3 regions of the Serratia sp. TSA_130.1 genome follow, and region 1 is predicted to be linked to each of the others. Evidence: predicted binding sites of a transcription regulator. Region 1 holds the regulator's gene; each other region holds the start of a gene.

Region 1 (3,277 bases):
CTTCCTGTTTTTTATGATGAAAATTGTTAAGATTGAATGACCACAATAAAAAACGGCCCATATGACTCTCGCCCCGGCGGGAAGCGAATGGCGCTGTAAAGGAGGAAGCAATGTCGTTTGAATTACCTGCATTACCGTATGAGAAAAACGCGCTCGAGCCGCACATCTCCGCCGAGACCCTGGAATACCACTACGGCAAGCACCACAACACCTACGTGGTTAACCTGAACAACCTGGTGAAAGGCAGCGAGTTCGAGGGCAAATCGCTCGAAGAGATCATCAAGACCTCTAACGGCGGCGTGTTCAACAACGCCGCGCAGGTGTGGAACCACACCTTCTACTGGCACTGCCTGTCACCACAGGGCGGCGGTGAACCGCAGGGCGAACTGGCGGCGGCGATCGTCAAATCCTTCGGCTCTTTCGCTGCGTTCAAAGAGCAGTTCACCGATGCCGCCGTGAAAAACTTCGGCGCCGGCTGGACCTGGCTGGTGAAAAAACCGGACGGCGCGCTGGCGATCGTCAACACCTCCAACGCGGCCACCCCGCTGACCGGTGAAGACAAACCGCTGCTGACCGTTGACGTGTGGGAACACGCGTATTACATCGATTACCGCAATGCGCGTCCAAAATACCTGGAAAACTTCTGGGCGTTGGTCAATTGGACCTTCGCAGCGGAAAACCTGGCGTAAGCGCAGGCCTTGCCTAAGTGATGAGGCGCAGCTTGGCTGCGCCTTTTTTAAAACTGGCGGGAAATCAGTTCAACGCGGCGACAAAGCTGAAAGCGATGATCATCGCCAATGCGCAAACGGTGGTGAACAGCGACATCTTCAGATCGGTATCCATGACAACTCCTTTAAAATGGGCTTTCCTAAGGATAAAAGGCGCACAATTAGTACGTCAAATCATTTTCCCACAGTTCGCCGATAAAATCTTGTTATCATTTCCCGGTTTATAATCTCGATTACCTCTTCCACTTTTGTTCAATATGCGACAAAATTCGCAGTTCACAACTGCGTACCGGCATTCATGCCCCTCCTGATTAAGCGCTGACGACTTCAACACTAAAAACTCAGTTTTCGCTTCTCTGGAGAAGGATCTACGTAGGCAAACGATTAACATCACACTTACATGCTGTAAACATGTGAGTTCAGGAGTCATTCCTTACATGGCAACGATTAAAGATGTGGCCAAACGCGCGGGCGTTTCCACCACCACCGTTTCGCACGTCATCAATAAGACTCGTTTCGTCGCCGAAGAGACCAAAGCGGCCGTGTGGGCCGCCATCAAAGAGCTGCACTACTCGCCGAGCGCCGTGGCGCGCAGCCTGAAAGTCAATCACACCAAGTCTATCGGTCTGCTGGCCACCTCGAGCGAAGCGCCCTACTTTGCCGAAGTGATCGAGGCGGTGGAAAACAGCTGCTACAGCAAAGGCTATACCCTGATCCTGTGCAACTCGCACAACAATCTGGACAAACAGCGCGCCTACCTGGCGATGCTGGCGCAAAAGCGCGTCGACGGCCTGCTGGTCATGTGTTCCGAATACCCGGATCAGCTGCTGGGCATGCTGGAAGACTACCGCAACATCCCGATGGTGGTAATGGACTGGGGCGCCGCGCGCGGCGACTTCACCGACACCATCATCGATAACGCGTTCGAGGGCGGCTATCTGGCCGGGCGTTACCTGATCGAGCGCGGCCACCGCGATATCGGTGCTATCCCTGGCCAACTGTCGCGCAACACCGGCGGCGGTCGGCATCAGGGCTTCATGAAGGCGCTGCAGGAAGCGCATATCGATATTCGCGAAGAGTGGATAGTCCAGGGTGACTTCGAGCCGGAGTCCGGTTACAAGGCGATGCATCAAATTCTGTCGCAGAAACAGCGACCGACCGCGGTATTCTGCGGCGGCGACATCATGGCGATGGGCGCCATCTGCGCCGCCGACGAACTGGGGCTGCGGGTGCCGCAAGATATTTCCGTGATCGGCTACGACAACGTGCGCAACGCCCGCTACTTCACCCCGGCGCTGACCACCATTCATCAGCCGAAAGAGCGTCTGGGCGAAATGGCCTTCACCATGCTGCTGGATCGCATCATCAGCAAGCGCGAAGAATCGCAGGTGATCGAAGTGCATCCGAAGCTGGTCGAACGCCGTTCGGTCGCCGACGGTCCGTTCATCGACTACCGCCGCTGATCGTCCTCCCTACCGGAAGCCGGCACGGCTTCCGGTGCCGCCTCACTCAGCCACTCCTGATTCAGCGTCTCGCCATCGCCCAAATACGCCAGCAGCCAGCTCATCGCCGGTGACGGTTTATCCTGTTGCCAGGTCAGGCAGCAGGGGCTGGCGGGAAACGGCTGCTGCAACTGCAACGCCTTCAGCTCACCGCGCTGCACCCGCGGAAGCGCCAGATGCGCCGGCATCATGCCGACGCACAATCCGGCGCACAAACAGTCGAGCGCCGAGGTCCAGTCCGGCACCACCAGCCGCCGCTGGTTATCCAGCGTCCAGGTGACGCGCTTGGGCAGATTGCGCGAGGTGTCTTCCAGACAAAGCGCAGGGTACGGCCTCAACCGATCGTCATTCAACGGCCCTGCCAGCTGCGCCAGCGGATGCTGTGGGCTGACTACGCACAGCCAGTTCATATCCCCCATGTCGCGGAAAGCGAAGCCGCCGCCGACCGGCACCGCGCGGGTGGCGCCGATCGCCATGTCCACCCTGCCGTCCACCAACGCATCCCACACGCCGTTAAACACCTCGGGTTGCAGCATCAACTCGACGTCGGGGAAATGGCGGTAGAAATCCAGCACCAGCTGGCGGCTGCGCTGCGGTTTGACGATGATGTCCACCGCGATATTCAGCTGACCGCGCCAGCCGTTGGCCACCTGTTGACAGTGGCGGCGGGTGTCGAGCATTTTTTTGATAACAGCTCGCGCATCCTTGATAAACAGCGCGCCGGCCGGCGTCAGTTCCACATCTCGGTGACGCCGCTCAAACAGCGGCACCGCCAGCCATTGCTCCAGCTGCCGCACGGTATAACTTACCGCCGACGGCACCCGGTGCAGCTCCTGCGCCGCCGCGCTGAAACTGCCGGTGCGCGCCACCGCATCAACGACCTCGAGAGAATATTCAGACCACATCGCTTTGCCTTCAATTTTTTTAACAGCACTTTGCAAATATTACCGTTTCACAAGCAGAGATCCAGCCGGATACACTGGCCGGCGCTAAAAACCTGCGACACTAAAATATTAACGAGAAATACCATGCGAAATTCCTTTGGTT
Region 2 (3,277 bases), on a different contig from region 1:
GATGATCCCCGAAGTGCAGCGCGTCGCTCGCCATCTCCATCAGCACTACCCGGAACACGCCCAGGCGCTGATCGAACGCTGGCTGCCGGAGAAGGCGCGCTACTCCAACGCATAAAAAAGGGCGCCGCAGGCGCCCTTCTCATGATGACTCGCGATATCACCCCACCGCCGGGAACACCGGCAACAGCAGATACAGCTTGATGACGATGGCGTTGGCGATATCGATAAAGAACGCCCCCACCATCGGCACCACCAGAAATGCCAGGTGCGACGGGCCGAAGCGATCGGTGATCGCTTGCATGTTGGCGATCGCCGTCGGCGTGGCGCCCATGCCGAAGCCGCAGTGGCCGGCGGCCAGCACCGCCGCATCGTAGTTCTTGCCCATCACCCGGTAGGTGACGAAGATCGCGTACAGCGCCATCACCAGCGTCTGTACGGCCAGGATCGCCAGCATCGGCAGCGCCAGCGAAGCCAGCTCCCACAGGCGCAGGCTCATCAACGCCATCGCCAGGAACAGCGACAGGCTGACGTTGCCCAGCACCGATACCGCCCGCTCGAACACGGTATAGAAACCGGTGAAGGCCAGCGTGTTGCTGAGGATCACCCCGACGAACAGCACGCAAACGAAGTTAGGCAGTTCAAACACCGTACCGCTCAGCAGACCGGCAATCAGCTGCCCCAGGCTCAAACAAATGGCGATCATGGCGATGGTTTCAATCATCACCAGCGAGGTGATCAGGCGGCCGCTTTCCGGCTTCTCGAAGCCGCTCGGCTGCACGCTGTCTTCCGGTGTGCCTTCCGGCGTAGAGGAGTGTTTAACCAGATAGCGCGCCACCGGACCGCCGATCAGGCCGCCCAGCACCAGGCCGAAGGTGGCGCAGGCCATGGCGACTTCCGTCGCGTTTTCAAAGCCGTAGCGCTCGATGAACAGCTTGCTCCAGGCCGCCCCGGTGCCGTGGCCGCCCGACAGGGTGATCGACCCGGCGATCAGGCCCATCAACGGATCCAGCCCCAGCATTTTCGCCATGCCGATGCCGATGGCGTTCTGCACCAGCAGCAGCCCCAACACCACGAACAGGAATACCATCAGCGCTTTGCCGCCGGCGCGCAACCGCGCCAGGTTGGCGTTCAGGCCGATAGTGGCGAAGAAGGCCAGCATCAGCGGATCCTTCAACGACATGTCAAAGCTGATTTCCCAGTTGGCGAATTTTTTCAGGACTAACAGCAGGAGGGCCACCAGCAAACCGCCGGCGACGGGAGCGGGAATGGTATATTTTCGCAGCAGAGGAATACTTCTGACGCACTTGCCCCCAAGGAGCAAAACCAGCGTCGCCGCGACTAACGTGCCATAAGTATCAAGATGAAACATCCAGGTACTCCATGTAAGGGAAAAGATCCAAATAAAAATAATAAGTTATAGAAAACCACGTAGTTTTTAAACTTGATGAGTGCAGGATTAGAAGTAAAAAACGCTGAGATGACAAGAAAAAATGAATGAAAATGCGACATAAACGGGAAAGTCGGCAACATAATATTTAGGCGCAACCGTTTGCTTTTGCGGGGCGGCGCATTAAAATGCCTGCTTTGCCGTATCTGGAAACGCCACACCATGAGCATGTCATCCTCCGAGCTTGATGCCGCACGCCAAACCGCCTCTGAACCCCGCGCCAGCGAACTGATTTATCGCCTCGAAGACCGCCCGCCGCTGCCACAAACGCTGTTTGCCGCCGGCCAGCACCTGTTGGCGATGTTCGTTGCGGTGATCACTCCGGCGCTGCTGATCTGCCAGGCGCTGGGTCTGCCGGCGCAGGATACCCAACACATCATCAGCATGTCGCTGTTCGCTTCCGGTCTGGCTTCCATTCTGCAAATCAAAACCTGGGGGCCGGTGGGCTCCGGGCTGCTGTCGATTCAGGGCACCAGCTTCAACTTCGTTTCGCCATTGATCATGGGTGGCCTGGCGCTGAAAAACGGCGGCGCCGACGTGCCGACCATGATGGCCGCGCTGTTCGGCACCCTGATGGTCGCCTCCTGCACCGAAATTTTGTTGTCGCGCGTGCTGCATCTGGCGCGCCGCATCATCACCCCGCTGGTTTCCGGCATCGTGGTGATGATCATCGGCCTATCGCTGATTCAGGTCGGCCTGACCTCGATCGGCGGCGGCTATGCCGCGATGAACGACCACAGCTTCGGCTCGCCGAAAAACCTGCTGCTGGCCGGCGCGGTGCTGGCGGTCATCATCCTGCTGAACCGCCAGCGCAACCCTTACCTGCGCGTCGCTTCGCTGGTGATCGCCATGGCGGTCGGCTACCTGCTGGCCTGGGCGATGGACATGTTGCCCGCCGACGCTCCGGCGGCGCCGACGGCGGCGATTACCATTCCAACGCCGCTCTATTACGGCCTGGGCTTCGACTGGAACCTGTTGCTGCCGCTGATGCTGATCTTTATGGTCACCTCGCTGGAAACCATCGGCGACATCACCGCCACCTCTGACGTCTCCGAACAGCCGGTCAGCGGGCCGCTGTACATGAAGCGTCTGAAAGGGGGCGTACTGGCCAACGGCCTGAACTCGATGCTGTCGGCGGTGTTCAACACCTTCCCCAACTCCTGCTTCGGCCAGAACAACGGCGTGATCCAGCTGACCGGCGTCGCCAGCCGCTACGTCGGCTTCGTGGTGGCGCTGATGCTGATCGCGCTGGGGCTGTTCCCGGCGGTGGCCGGCTTCGTGCAGCACATCCCCGAGCCGGTACTGGGCGGCGCGACCATCGTGATGTTCGGCACCATCGCCGCCTCCGGCGTGCGCATCGTGTCGCGCGAGCGTCTGAACCGCCGCGCCATCATGATCATGGCGCTGTCGCTGGCCGTCGGCATGGGCGTCTCCCAGCAGCCGCTGATCCTGCAGTTCGCGCCGGACTGGCTGAAAACCCTGCTCTCTTCGGGCATCGCCGCCGGCGGCATTACCGCCATCGTGCTGAACCTGGTGTTCCCGCAGGAACACGAGAAAAAGTAACCCGCCCATTGGCGTTCAAACGGCCGCTTGCGGCCGTTTTTTATTGTCTATCAGACCATTGCCCTTGAGATGCCCGGCCAATTGCGGCATAAACAGGGTATCTTTTTTGACCGATGCGGATGTAGACGATGAAATTTATCGGAAAGCTGTTGCTGACGTTGCTGCTGCTGATCGTGCTGGCGGCGGTGGTGCTGTATCTGGTGGGGCAAACCCGCTGGGCGGCAGGCCGTCTGAGCGCTTGGATCAGCGATAACAGCGAATACCGCC
Region 3 (3,277 bases), on a different contig from region 1:
AGCCTGATATGATGTCTTTTCAATCCCAATTCGCGCAGCAGCGCCAAGCCATTCGTCAACTCATTCGCCAACGTCGGCGCGAGCTTACGCCCGAGCAGCAACGCTTTGCCGCAGAAAAGATAACCGAACGCCTCACCGCACACGCGCGCATTCAAGCGGCGCACAACATCGCGGTCTTCCTGTCGTTTGACGGCGAACTCGATACCGGGCCGCTGATCGAGCGTCTGTGGACGCTCGGCAAACGGGTTTACCTGCCGGTGCTGCACCCGTTCAGCCCGGGTCACCTGCTGTTCCTGCGCTATGCGCCGGAAACGCCGCTGGTACGCAATCGCTTCAATATTCTCGAGCCCCGCCTCGATGTGCGCCAGGTGTTGCCGCTGGGCGAACTTGACGTCGTGCTGACGCCGTTGGTGGCATTCGATCATACCGGGCAGCGTTTGGGCATGGGGGGCGGTTTCTACGATCGCACCCTGCAAAACTGGCGCAGCGGCGGCCCCTATCCCATCGGCCTGGCCCATGATTGCCAGCAGGTGGAGCACCTGCCGACCGAGCACTGGGATATCCCGCTGCCGGAAATCCTCACCCCGCTCTGCAGCTGGGCGTGGCGGGAGCCCAAATAGCAAAAGGCCGGATCGCTCCGGCCTTTTTCGTTGCGGCGAGCCGCCGAATCAGAACAGCAGACGGGCGCGAATGGTGCCGTCGATGGCCTTCATGCGCTGCAGCGCGGCGTCGGCGCGTGCGATTTCCGCTTCGATGTCGATCACCACGTAGCCGATTTCCGGCCCGGTTTGCAGATACTGGGCGGCGATGTTAACCCCCTCTTCGGCGAAGATCTGGTTAATCTGCGTCAGCACACCCGGACGGTTTTCGTGGATGTGCAGCAGGCGGCTGGCGTTCGGACCATGCGCCGGCAGCGACACTTCCGGGAAGTTGACGGCGGACAGAGTCGATCCGTTGTCGGAGTATTTCGCCAGCTTGCCGGCCACTTCGTCGCCGATGTTCTCCTGCGCTTCCTGCGTGGAACCGCCGATGTGCGGCGTCAGCAGCACGTTGTCGAACTCACACAGCGGCGAGTTGAACGGATCGCTGTTGGTCGCCGGCTCTTCCGGGAAGACGTCGATCGCCGCGCCCGCCAGGTGATTGCTGGCCAGCGCGTCGCACAGCGCGGGAATATCAACCACGGTGCCGCGCGAGGCGTTGATCAGAATGGCGCCCGGTTTCATCAGCGCCAGCTCTTCCGCCCCCATCATGTTCTTGGTGGCCAGCGTTTCCGGCACGTGCAGCGTCACCACGTCGCTCATATTGAGCAGATCGGACAGATGACGCACCTGTTGCGCGTTGCCCAACGGCAGCTTGTTCTCGATATCGTAGAAGAACACCTTCATGCCCAGCCCTTCGGCCAGAATGCCCAGCTGGGTGCCGATATGGCCGTAGCCGATGATGCCCAGTTTTTTGCCGCGCGCTTCATAGGAGCCCACGGCCAGTTTGTGCCACACGCCGCGGTGCGCCTTGGCGTTGGCGGCCGGAATGCCGCGCAGCATCAACAGCAGCTCGCCCAGCACCATTTCGGCCACGGATCGGGTATTGGAGAACGGGGCGTTGAAGACCGGAATGCCGCGTTTGGTCGCCGCTTTCAGGTCAACCTGGTTGGTGCCGATGCAGAAGCAGCCCACCGCCACCAGTTTTTCTGCGGCGGCGAACACCTCTTCGGTCAGATGCGTGCGCGATCGGATGCCGACGAAGTGCGCATCGCGGATGGAGGCCTTCAGCGATTCGGTGTCTAACGCACCCTTGTGGTATTCGATGTTGGTATAACCGGCGGCACGCAAATTATCGACCGTGCTCTGATGAACCCCTTCCACCAACAGGAATTTAATCCTGTCTTTCTCCAATGATACTTTTGCCATTTACCCGACCCTATGTTCAGACTTCAGAAGCGGCTGTGACGACACAGCTCCCATCCAACATAACAAAAATAACGCGGGCGGCAATACAAACGATTGCCTGCCCGGCAGGACAAGGCGCAGCGTTGATGGCGGTTTACGGCAGAAAATGCCATAGGGAAAGTTTTCGGCAGAAGCTTTGGGGAGTCAGTTTTCACAATGTGACATAAGTCACCAAATTTGCCGCTTTTCAGAAAAGATGTTTTAACCGAAGAAATATGCGGCCCGGCACTGCCGGGCCACAGGCCGCAGAGGCTTATTTGACCACTTTCACGCCTTCCGGGGTGCCGACCAGCGCCACGTCCGCGCCGCGGTTGGCGAACAGCCCCACGGTCACCACGCCGGCGATGCTGTTGATTTTGTTCTCCAGCGCGATAGCGTCGGTGATGCTCAGGTTATGCACATCGAGGATCACGTTGCCGTTGTCGGTCACTACGTTCTGGCGATACTCCGGCAGGCCGCCCAGTTTCACCAGCTCACGCGCCACATAGGAGCGGGCCATCGGGATCACTTCCACCGGCAGCGGGAATTTGCCCAGCACGTCCACCTGCTTGCTGGCGTCGACGATGCAGATGAATTTCTTGGCGATGGCGGCGATGATCTTCTCGCGCGTCAGCGCCGCGCCGCCGCCTTTGATCATCTGCATGTGGCCGTTGATTTCGTCCGCGCCGTCCACGTAGATATCGAGCGAGTCCACTTCGTTGCTGTCGAACACATGGATGCCGAGGCTTTTCAGCTTGGCGGTTGAGGCGTCTGAGCTGGACACCGCGCCTTCAATCTGGTGCTTGATGGAGCCCAGCGCGTCAATAAAGTGGGCGGCGGTAGAGCCGGTGCCCACCCCGACGATGGTGCCCGGCGTCACGTATTCCAGCGCCGCCCAGCCCACCGCTTTTTTCAGTTCATCCTGCGTCATAATATGTCCCTTGCCTCTGTACGAAAACGTGTGCGTATTATAGGGTAAAACGCTGTTTTTCACGCCGGCAGGATCACACTTATTTACCGCAGCCCGCATTTTTACCCGCTTGGCGGCGAGCTGGGGGCGTGATTTTTCCACCTGCGCCGCACGCAAAATGTGGCATAGTGCCGGTATCATTCTAATTTAAGGGATATCTTTCCGATGAAACGCCCAGACTATCGTACGCTGCAAGCGCTGGACGCGGTGATCCGTGAGCGCGGCTTCGAGCGCGCCGCGCAAAAACTCTGCATCACGCAATCGGCGGTATCCCAACGCATCAAACAGCTGGAAAACCTGTTCGGCCAACCGCTGCTGGTCCGCACCGTGCCGCCGCGCCCGACCGAACAGGGGCAAAAGCTGCTGGCGCTGCTGCATCAGG

The links. The regulator PurR, encoded in region 1, represses purine synthesis genes. The targets are predictions, from matches to a motif close to CANGCAAACGTTTGCNTG.
Region 2: a site for PurR is predicted at 1,539-1,556, ahead of ACUTQY_RS23355 (nucleobase:cation symporter-2 family protein). Genes of this name have one in related genera too.
Region 3: a site for PurR is predicted at 1,990-2,007, ahead of serA (phosphoglycerate dehydrogenase). Genes of this name have one in related genera too.

What each region holds. Positions count from the first base shown of each region.
Region 1 is NZ_JBQZFS010000004.1:268,529-271,805, forward strand. It holds gene sodB (superoxide dismutase [Fe]) at 111-689, shown strand; gene cydH (cytochrome bd-I oxidase subunit CydH) at 754-843, opposite strand; gene purR (HTH-type transcriptional repressor PurR) at 1,166-2,191, shown strand; gene punR (DNA-binding transcriptional activator PunR) at 2,179-3,135, opposite strand; gene punC (purine nucleoside transporter PunC) at 3,259-3,277, shown strand, end outside.
Region 2 is NZ_JBQZFS010000009.1:106,175-109,451, forward strand. It holds gene recG (ATP-dependent DNA helicase RecG) at 1-115, shown strand, start outside; gene gltS (sodium/glutamate symporter) at 158-1,369, opposite strand; gene ACUTQY_RS23355 (nucleobase:cation symporter-2 family protein) at 1,610-3,010, shown strand; gene ACUTQY_RS23360 (AsmA family protein) at 3,139-3,277, shown strand, end outside.
Region 3 is NZ_JBQZFS010000001.1:1,215,246-1,218,522, reverse strand. It holds gene ACUTQY_RS05700 (5-formyltetrahydrofolate cyclo-ligase) at 12-620, shown strand; gene serA (phosphoglycerate dehydrogenase) at 669-1,907, opposite strand; gene rpiA (ribose-5-phosphate isomerase RpiA) at 2,200-2,856, opposite strand; gene ACUTQY_RS05685 (LysR family transcriptional regulator ArgP) at 3,061-3,277, shown strand, end outside.